Regions from separate parts of the Sphingomonas sp. STIS6.2 genome, predicted to be linked through region 2. Evidence: riboswitches for the same ligand, from Rfam matches in the RefSeq annotation. Region 2 holds a riboswitch; each other region holds the start of a gene.
What was found. A riboswitch is a leader RNA that binds a small molecule or an ion and turns the genes downstream of it on or off. The one in region 2 is predicted to bind cobalamin.
Positions count from the first base shown of each region.

Region 1: linked by a shared signal. The riboswitch ahead of cobW (cobalamin biosynthesis protein CobW) and the one ahead of sphst_RS17230 (TonB-dependent receptor plug domain-containing protein) in region 2 are both predicted to bind cobalamin.
Region 3: linked by a shared signal. The riboswitch ahead of sphst_RS06345 (TonB-dependent receptor) and the one ahead of sphst_RS17230 (TonB-dependent receptor plug domain-containing protein) in region 2 are both predicted to bind cobalamin.

Region 1 is NZ_JPDP02000041.1:424,479-427,752, forward strand. Features, by position in the region: gene sphst_RS08205 (HoxN/HupN/NixA family nickel/cobalt transporter) at 143-1,180, shown strand; cobalamin riboswitch at 1,341-1,557, shown strand; gene cobW (cobalamin biosynthesis protein CobW) at 1,695-2,744, shown strand; gene cobN (cobaltochelatase subunit CobN) at 2,750-3,274, shown strand, end outside.
Region 2 is NZ_JPDP02000159.1:525,678-528,951, reverse strand. Features, by position in the region: gene sphst_RS17245 (acetyl/propionyl/methylcrotonyl-CoA carboxylase subunit alpha) at 1-214, shown strand, start outside; gene sphst_RS17240 (MaoC family dehydratase) at 214-666, shown strand; gene sphst_RS17235 (HpcH/HpaI aldolase/citrate lyase family protein) at 663-1,487, shown strand; cobalamin riboswitch at 1,546-1,778, shown strand; gene sphst_RS17230 (TonB-dependent receptor plug domain-containing protein) at 1,961-3,274, shown strand, end outside.
Region 3 is NZ_JPDP02000041.1:26,764-30,037, reverse strand. Features, by position in the region: gene sphst_RS06350 (catalase) at 1-841, opposite strand, end outside; cobalamin riboswitch at 1,062-1,300, shown strand; gene sphst_RS06345 (TonB-dependent receptor) at 1,469-3,274, shown strand, end outside.

The sequences.
Region 1 (3,274 bases), on a different contig from region 2:
CGTCTGAGCGACGACAATGCGGCGGGGGCCGCATCGGCGACGCATGCCGGCCGCTCATGGCGTCCGGTCGGCGCGCGTCCCGGTCGTTCGCGGCAGGCCCCCGTCCTCGTCGGACGCCGGGGATGTGCCAATGACCAAGATCATGACCGGGCGGACCGCCGGTCGTTCGACGCGACACCGGATCGGCTGGATGTTCGCGATGCTGGTGGCGGCCAATATCGCCGCCTGGGGATGGGCGTTCGCGCTGTTCCAGGCGCAGCCGCTGATGCTGGGCACCGCGATGCTCGCCTGGGGGCTGGGGCTGCGCCACGCGGTCGATGCGGATCATATCGCGGCAATCGACAATGTGACGCGCAAGCTGATGCAGGATGGGCAGCGGCCGATCGGGGTCGGCTTCTGGTTCGCGGTCGGCCATTCGGGGATCGTCCTGATCGCCGCGGTCGGAATCGCGCTGACCGCGAGCGCGCTGTCACAGTTCGAGGCGTTCAAGCAGGCGGGCGGGGTGATCGCGACGCTGATATCCGCGCTGTTCCTGTTCACGATCGCGGCGATGAACCTGATCATCCTGCGATCGGTGTGGCGGACCTTTGGCCATGTCCGCGGCGGGGGGCGCTATGTCGAGGAAGACCTCGACCTGCTGCTCGGCAATCGCGGGCTGCTCGCGCGGCTGTTCCGGCCGATGTTCCGGCTGGTCACGCGCAGCTGGCACATGGCGCCGCTCGGGTTCATGTTCGGGCTGGGGTTCGACACTGCCACCGAAGTCGCGATCCTCGGCCTGTCGGCGAGCCAGGCGGCGGACGGGCTGTCGATCGGCACGGTGCTGGTGCTGCCGGTGCTGTTCGCGACGGGCATGGCGCTGGTCGACAGTGCCGACGGGGTGGTGATGCTCGGCGCCTATGAATGGGCGTTCGTGAAGCCGATCCGCAAGCTCTATTACAACATCACGATCACGCTGATCTCGGCGATCGTCGCGATCGCGATCGGCGGGATCGAGACGCTCGCGCTGCTGGCGTCGAAGCTGGGGCTGAGCGGGGGCGTGTGGGACGTCGCTTCGGCGCTGGGCGAAAATTTCAACGGGCTGGGCTTTGCGATCATCGCGCTGTTCGTGGCGTGCTGGGTGCTGAGTTTCGCGATCTACCGGTGGAAGCGGTTCGACGAGATCGAGGTGGTGCGGGGCTAACAAACAGCGTCGTCATCCTGCGCTCGACCCGGCACCCAGAGCCAGGCACCGCATTTTGTTTGGCTCTGGGTCCTGACTTTCGTCGGGATGACGGAGGTCAGGTGCATTGGCACAACCGCCAAACTCCTCTAAACCCAACCCCGAGGTTTGGTTCTACCGAACCTCAACAGATCGCGCCGGTGCCCTTCGGGGCTTGAATGGGAATGCGGTGCGGGAGGTTTGCCTCCCAATGCCGCGGCTGTCCCTGCAACTGTAAGCGGTGAGCGAGACGCACAGGCCCCCGATGCGGGGGCAGCCACTGGGTCACGGGACCTGGGAAGGCGTGCATCGAGCTTCGACCCGCGAGCCAGGAGACCTGCCAGCGTCATGGTCGCTCTTGCCTTGATCCAGGGGATGGTCGCGGCACGGTACTCCGTCTGAGCGACGAACGCGTGCGGCCGTCAGGTCGTGCGCGCGTGTGGCTGCGGGCGTGCGTCCGTCCGTGGCTGTCGTTCCGACGCCCGGAGAGTATCGCATGACCGACCCCCAGCCGACCCTGGCCAAGATTCCCGTTACCATCGTCACCGGATTCCTCGGCGCGGGCAAGACCACGCTGATCAGTCATCTGATCCGCAATGCCGGCGGCCGGCGGCTCGCGGTGATCGTCAACGAATTCGGCACGCTTGGTATCGACGGCGACATCTTGAAGGGGTGCGCGATCCCCGATTGCCCGGCCGAGAATGTCGTCGAGCTCGCCAATGGCTGCATCTGCTGCACCGTCGCGGACGATTTCATCCCGACCGTCGAGACGTTGCTCGCGCTCGACCCGCGGCCCGACCATATCCTGATCGAGACGTCGGGGCTCGCTTTGCCCAAGCCGTTGCTCAAGGCGTTCGACTGGCCCGCGATCCGGTCGCGGATCACGGTCGACGGGGTGATCGCGCTGGCCGATGCGGAAGCGGTCGCCGCGGGACGGTTCGCGCCCGACCTCGCCGCGATCGAGGCGCAGCGCCGCGCCGATCCGAGCGTCGATCACGAGACGCCGCTCGCCGAGGTGTTCGAGGACCAGCTCGCCTGTGCGGATCTGGTGCTGCTGACCAAGGCGGATCTGGCGGGCGAGGCGGGGGTGGCTGCGGCGCGCGCGGTGATCGCGACGGAGTCCCCGCGTGCGTTGCCGGTGATCGCGCTGACCGACGGGGTGATCGATCCGCGTGTCGTGCTGGGGCTGAACGCGGCGGCGGAGGACGACATCGCGGCGCGGCCGTCGCATCATGATGGCGCGGACGACCACGAGCATGACGATTTCGACAGCATGATCGTCGACCTCGGCGAGATCGCGGACCCGGCGGCGCTCGCCGCGCGGATCGAGACCCTCGCGCGCGACGCCGACATCCTGCGCGTGAAGGGCTATGCCGCGGTGACGGGCAAGCCGATGCGGCTGCTGGTGCAGGCGGTCGGTGCGCGGGTGCGGACGCAATATGACCGGCCGTGGCGCGGCGACGAGGCGCGACAGACGCGGCTGGTGGTGATCGCCGAGCATGACCGGATCGACCCTGCAAGGATCCGGGCCGCGCTTCAGGGCTGACGGCGATGCACGTCGTCTTCCGCGAAAGCCACGGGCTGGAGGAGAGTGCGGTCCCGCAGGACCTCGCGCAGAGCCCGGCGGATCTTGTCGTCCTGTCCTTTTCGGACGGGGATCTCGGCGCGTTCGCGGCCGGGTGGCGGCGTGCGGCGGCGAACGGGAGCCCGCTGCCGTCGCTCCGGCTCGCCAACCTGTCCGCGCTCGCGCATCCGCTGTCGGTCGATACCTATGTCGAGCGAACGCTAGCGGGGGGTGAAGGGGCGAAGGGGATCGTGATCCGGCTGATCGGCGGGCGGTCCTACTGGTCCTATGGGTTACAGCAGGTCGAGGCGCTGGCGCGGGCGCGGGGGATCGCGCTGGCGGTGCTGCCCGCGGACGGGCGCAGCGATGCGCGGCTCGATGCGGCGTCGACGGTGCCGGTGTCGACGCTGCGCCGGCTCGCCGCGCTGTGCGACGATGGCGGCGCGGTCGCGGCGCAGGCGGCGCTGGCGCAGATGGCGCTGGCGGCGGGGCTCTATGCCGGGCCGGTCGCG
Region 2 (3,274 bases):
TATCTTGTCACCGATGCCGGGACGGATCATCGCGGTCGACGTGGCGGCCGGGGACCGTGTCGCAAAGGGGCAGAAGCTCGTGACGCTGGAGGCGATGAAGATGGAGCATTCGCTCGTCGCGCCGTTCGACGGGACGGTTGCCGAACTGACCGCGATCGAAGGCGGGCAGGTGAGCGATGGCATGGTGCTCGCACGTATCGAGAAGGATGATTGATGGCCGGCCGCTATTTCGACCAATGGGCGATCGGCGACCGGATCGTCCATGAGATCCGCCGCACCGTCACGGAGACGGACAACCTCCTGTTTTCGACGATGACGCACAACCCGCAGCCGCTGCACCTCGATGCGGAGGCGGCGAAGGCGAGCGAATTCGGGCAGATCCTCGTCAACGGCACCTTCACGTTCGCGCTGATGGTGGGATTGTCGGTCGGCGACACGACGCTCGGAACGCTCGTCGCCAATCTCGGTTACGATAAGCTCGTGCATCCGAAACCCGTCTTCATCGGCGACACGATGCGCGCCGAGACCGAGGTCGTCGAACTCAAGCCCAGCCGGTCACGCTCGAACGCCGGGATCGTCACATTCATGCACCAGCTGATCAACCAGCGTGACGAGATCGTCTGTCGGTGCCTCCGCTCGGCACTGCTGTTGCGGACGCCGGCATGAGGTTGCGCTCGCTGCTGTTCGTGCCCGCAGACCGGCCCGAGCGTTTTGCGAAGGCCGCAGCGAGCGGGGCCGATGCCATCATCCTCGATCTGGAGGACTCGGTCGCGCTCTCCCGCAAGGCCGTTGCCCGCGAGGCGGTCCGGGCCGCGTTGCAGGACCACACCGACGTCGTGCGGATAGTCCGGATCAATCCCGTCGACTCCGGGTGGCTGGACGACGATCTCGCTGCCGCGAGGGGCGCCGATGCGATCATGCTGCCCAAGGCGACCGGACCCGCGACCGTCCTCGCACTGGTCGAGGCTTATGGCGATGACTGTCCGCCGATCCTGCCGATCGCGACCGAAGTGCCCGCCGCGATCTTCACACTGGGCGAATATGCGCGGGTCAACGACCGGTTATGCGGCCTGACCTGGGGCGCCGAAGACCTGCCCGCGGCGATCGGCGCGGCGGCCAGTCGGGAGGACGACGGATCCTATACCGAACCCTATAAGCTCGTACGATCGCTGCTGCTGTTCGGCGCCCATGCGGCGGACGTCGCGGCGATCGAGACGGTCTATCCCGCAATCGCGGACATTGACGGGCTGGCAGCCTATGCCGCGCGCGGCAGCCGTGACGGCTTTACCGGCATGATGGCGATTCATCCGTCGCAGGTCGCCACGATCAACGCCGCGTTCACGCCGGATGCGGCGACCGTTGCACATGCGCACGCCGTCGTCGCTGCGTTTGCGGCGGCTCCCGAGGCGGGCGCGCTGCAGCTTGATGGGCGGATGATCGATGCGCCGCACTTACGTCAGGCGCGGGCGATCCTCGCGCGACTCTAGGCCCATTGGCGGCAGGAAATTTCTGCGCTACCGTCGCCCTGCGAAACCGGTGAAGGCCGGGGTCGCAGATCGCGTCGGTGCCCCTCGGGGCTTCAAAGGGAATGCGGTGCGGGAGACGGTCCTCCTCATGCCGCGGCTGTCCCTGCAACTGTAAGCGGTGAGTGCGGTGCGCATGTCCCTTCATCACGGGGGGACGACCACTAGGCCTGAGCGCAAGCGCAGGGCCCGGGAAGGTCGCGTACCGGGCGTCGACCCGTGAGCCAGGAGACCTGCCGGCGCTCGGTCGCTCTTGCCATGGTCCAGGGGATGACCGCGGCACGGTACTCCGTCTGAGCGACGAACCATGCGGCGGGGGCCGCATCGGTGCGCGTGGCGGGTGCGGTTCGGCGTACACCCCAAGCGTTGCGCCGGCTGTCCGTAGCATCGGACGGCAGGCCCCGGCCGGTCGCTCGTGACGCCGGGGGTATCGTTTCATGACCAGAATTTTCGTTTCGCTTGTGGCGCTCGCCACCGCCACGGCCTTTGCATCGCCGGCCGCGGCCGAGCCTGATCCGGTTACTGCGGCGACGGGCGAGGCGGCAGGGGGCGGCGCCGAGCTGGTGATCACCGCATCGCGATCGGGGGACGCGGTTCCCGCCGATCAGCTCGGGGCGTCGGTGACGGTGCTCGACGCCGCCACGCTCGACCAGCGGCAGACCCGGATCGTGTCCGACGTGCTGCGCGACGTTCCCGGACTGGCGGTCAGCCGGACCGGCGCGGTCGGGGGGACGACGCAGGTCCGGATCCGCGGATCGGAGGGCAATCACGTGCTCGTGCTGATCGACGGGATCGAAGTGTCCGATCCCTATCAGGGCGAATATGACTTCGGCACGCTGATTGCCGACGAGGCGGCACGGGTCGAGGTGCTGCGCGGCCAGCAATCGGCGCTGTACGGGTCCGACGCGATCGGCGGCGTCATCCAGTATCTCACGCTGAGCGGCGCGGAGGCCCCGGGCGTATCACTACGGGCCGAAGGGGGATCGTTCGGCACGTTTTCGGGAGGCGCCCGGGTCGCGGGCGTAGCGCGCAATCTCGATTACGCGCTATCGAGCTCGACCTACCTCACCGACGGCACGCCGACCGCACGGGGCGGATCGCGCGACATCGGCGCGAAGAGCGTCGGCGCGACGGGCAAGCTCAGCTGGTCGCCGACCGACACGCTGAAGGTCACGGGCGTCGGGCGCTACAGCTATACCGATGCCGACAGCAACGACACGGCATTGAGCGGCCCGCAGTTCGGCACGATCGTCGATACGCCAGGCGCGCGCAGCACGGTCGAGGCATATTACGGGCTGGTTCGCGCCGAACTCGCGCTGGCGGATGGCCGGTGGACGAATGCGCTCAGCGGCCAGTTTGCCGATACGACACGCCGGGCGCTGGTCGACGATGCCTTGAGCTTCGGCAACAAGGGACGCCGGTACAAGGGATCGTTCGAAAGCGCCTTCCGGTTCGGCACCGATCGCATCCGGCATCGGCTGACCGCCGCAGTCGATGTCGAGCGTGAGGAATTTCAGACGCTTAGTCCGGTCCCTTCGGAGTTCGTCTTCACAGGGCGGCGGCACACCGACAATGTCGGGATCGTCGGACAGTATGACGTCGTGATCGACGACGCGCTAGCGATCGGCGGATCGGTGCGGCGCGACGAGAATAACCGGTTCGACGACACCACCACCTACCGCGCGCAGGCGAGCTATCGTTTTGCGACCGGAACGCGGGTGCGCGGTGCCTACGGTACCAGCGTGAAGAAC
Region 3 (3,274 bases), on a different contig from region 2:
TTTCACCCTTGGCATTCACCAGCTTGAAGGCATGGACGCCGTTGCCGTCCATTGTCCGGTAGGATGCCGGCGTACCGAGGTTCGAATAGACATGCGCGAGCATGTTGGTCGCCTCGGGCGTGGCCGAGAAGAAGTCGAAGAAGCGATTGGGGTCCTGCTTGTTCGTCACCGGCGAGGGCTTGAGCGCGTGGATCATGTCCGGAAACTGGATCGCGTCGCGGATGAAGAAGATCGGCAGGTTGTTGCCGACCAGATCCCAATTGCCCTGATCGGTATAGAATTTGGTCGCAAAGCCGCGCGGATCCCGCATGCCCTCGGGGCTGCCCGAGGGGTGGATCACGGTCGAGAAGCGGACGAACACCGGCGTCTGCTTGCCGGGCATGAACAAGGATGCACCGGTGATGCTCGAAATGTCCGCGGTCGCGGTGAACACGCCGTGGGCACCGGTTCCGCGGGCATGGACGACGCGCTCGGGCACGCGCTCACGGTCGAAGCGTGCGAGCTTCTCGATCAGCGTCGTGTCCTCGAGCAGGACGGGGCCAAGGTCGCCCGCCGCCTTCGAGTGGCGGTTCTCGCCGATCGGCGCACCATTGTCGCGGGTCATCTGCGGCGCGGCGACACTGGCTGAATCACCCTTGGCTTCGACGGTGCCGGCAACCCCGGCCTGCGCCAGCGCGGGCTTGCCGGCGCTGGACGGTGCCGCCGCGGTCGTCATGCGGGTTTCCGCCTGCGTCTCGGCCGGCGCCACCGTCTGCGCGGCGACCGGCTGAATCATGGCACCAGCCGATGTCGCAGCCAGCAGCATCGCCGTCACGGCCTGACGGCTCTTCACGTTCTTCATCTCGATCCCTTAATCCTGCATGCCATCAGCGTGGCATTTCCGCACAGAGCGTGCGGCACCGCCGCCTCCTGATCGAGGACGCGCATCGCGCCAAACGGAGCTTCTGGATCACAGCAATCGAGCGGGACGATCGAGCCGCCATCGCGCCGCTCGCCGGACGATTGCCGAACGATCCTGACCGGGATAGACCGGCGCCGCTGACCTGTTCGATCCGAGCAGGGCGGCATGATCGCGTCGGTGCCCCGAAAGGGGCTTAATAGGGAACGCGGTGAGGGTGGTTCGCCACCTGAAGCCGAGGCTGTCCCTGCAACTGTAAGCGGCGAGCGAGATGCATTTCGCTTCTTCCTGCAAAGGAAGGGGCAGCCACTGGGCCAGACGTTTCGTCATGAGGGCCTGGGAAGGCCGTGCATCGTGCGAGGACCCGTGAGCCAGGAGACCTGCCGGCGTCTGGTCGCTCTTGCCTGGCCCAGGGGGTGGCCGCGGCACGGTACTCCGTCGAGCGACGACGTGTGCGGTGGGGACCGCACGGGCATGCGTGCCGGTCGCAATCGCGTCCGGCTGGCGCGGATGTCGGCCGTTCGCGGGAGGTCCCTGCCGGGTTCGCCAGACGCCCGGGGGATTACCGTAATGCCGTTCCTATTGTCTCGCCTCGCGCTCGCGGGGGCTATTCTGTCGCCTGTCTTCGCAGCACAAGTCCACGCCCAGTCCGTTCCGGATCCCGATACCAAGGACATCCTGATCGTCGGACAACATGCCCAGGACACGCTCACCACGCCGAATGGGACCGGCAGCCGCCTAGGCCTCACGCCGCTCGAGACTCCCGCGACGATCTCGGTCATCGACGGCGCCACGATCCGCGCGCGCGGCGACCTGTCGGTGATCGACGCGACGAGCCGCGCACCGGGCATCAGCAATGCGGGCAATCCCGGCAATGGCGGTACCGCGCTCGCCGCGCGGGGCTTCAGCGGTCAGGGATCCGTGCTCCAGCTCATCGACGGCATCAGGCTGTTCCCGGCGGCCGGCACGATCACCTTTCCGACCGATCCGTGGATGGTCGAGCGGATCGACATCCTGAGCGGCCCGGCCTCGGTGCTCTACGGCCAGGGCGCACTGGGCGGCGCGGTGAATGTCGTGATGCGCAAACCCGATACGCAGCAGACGCACGTGGAGGGCGAGATCGGCTATGGCTCGCAGGACAGCTTCCATCTCGCGGCAGGCGCAGGGGGGCCGATCACCGAGCGCCTCTCTTACCGCATCGACGGCAGCTATCGCCGATCGGACGGCTATGTCGATCGCGGCCAGTCGCGCAGCCATGCCGTGTCGGGCACGCTGCGCTGGGCGCCGACCGACACGCTCGTCGTCACCGTGCGGGACGATTATGGCGACCAGAAGCCGATGCGCTATTTCGGCACACCGCTGATCGACGGTCGGCTCGACGACCGCATCCGGGAACGCAACTACAACACACGCGACGGCTCTATCCGATACCGCGACAACCGCACCAGCCTGCAGGTTGACTGGACGCCGAGCGATGCGGTCACCGTCAGCAACCAGGCCTATCGCCTCACCTCCAAACGCTCCTGGCTCAATCTCGAAACCTATTGCTGGATCGCCGCGGACGGCGTCTGCGCCAACGGCAGCGGCAACACCGGCACGCCGGGCGGCATCCTGCGCACCGACATGACCGGCATCGTCCACGATCAGACGCAATGGGGCGATCAGGGCAGCGTGACGCTCCGAACACAGATTGCCGATGGCGTCGGCAATGACCTTGTCATGGGCTTCGACGTCAACCTCATCAAACTGACCTACTCCCACAATTTCGGGTCTGACCCGCAGGTTTCGGAGGTCGATCCCTTCGCGTTCGATCCCAGTCTGATCGTCGACACCCAGGGGATCGCACCGCGCTATCGGACGCGGACCACCGAATATGCGGTCTTTGCCGAGGACCGGCTGAAGCTCGGCACGCACGTCTCGATCGTCGGTGGCGTGCGCTACGAGCGCGACACGATACGCCGCTGGTCGATCGACTATCCGGGCGGCGCCGGCACCGAGACGTTCGTGCTCGACAAGCGGCTGCACAATCTGACCTGGCGGGTCGGAAGCGTCTATCAGCCTATCCCGACGGTGTCGCTCTATGCGCAATATGCCACCGGCGTGGACCCGCTGGGGACGCTGACGACCTATTCGACCGGGCAGGTGCAGTTCAGCAACGCGGTTGGCGACCAGGTCGAGGTCGGCGCGAAGGCCGTGTTCCTCGACGGTCGCGGCACCGCCACCCTCGCCGCCTACCGCATCGTCAAGAAGCGCTTGCTGGCACAGCTGACCCCGACGAGCCCGGTCGAGCAGGTCGGCCAGCGATCGGCCAAGGGTATCGAGGCCGCGGTATCGCTCGATCTGCCGTACGGTGTCGGCATCGATGCGAACGGCAGC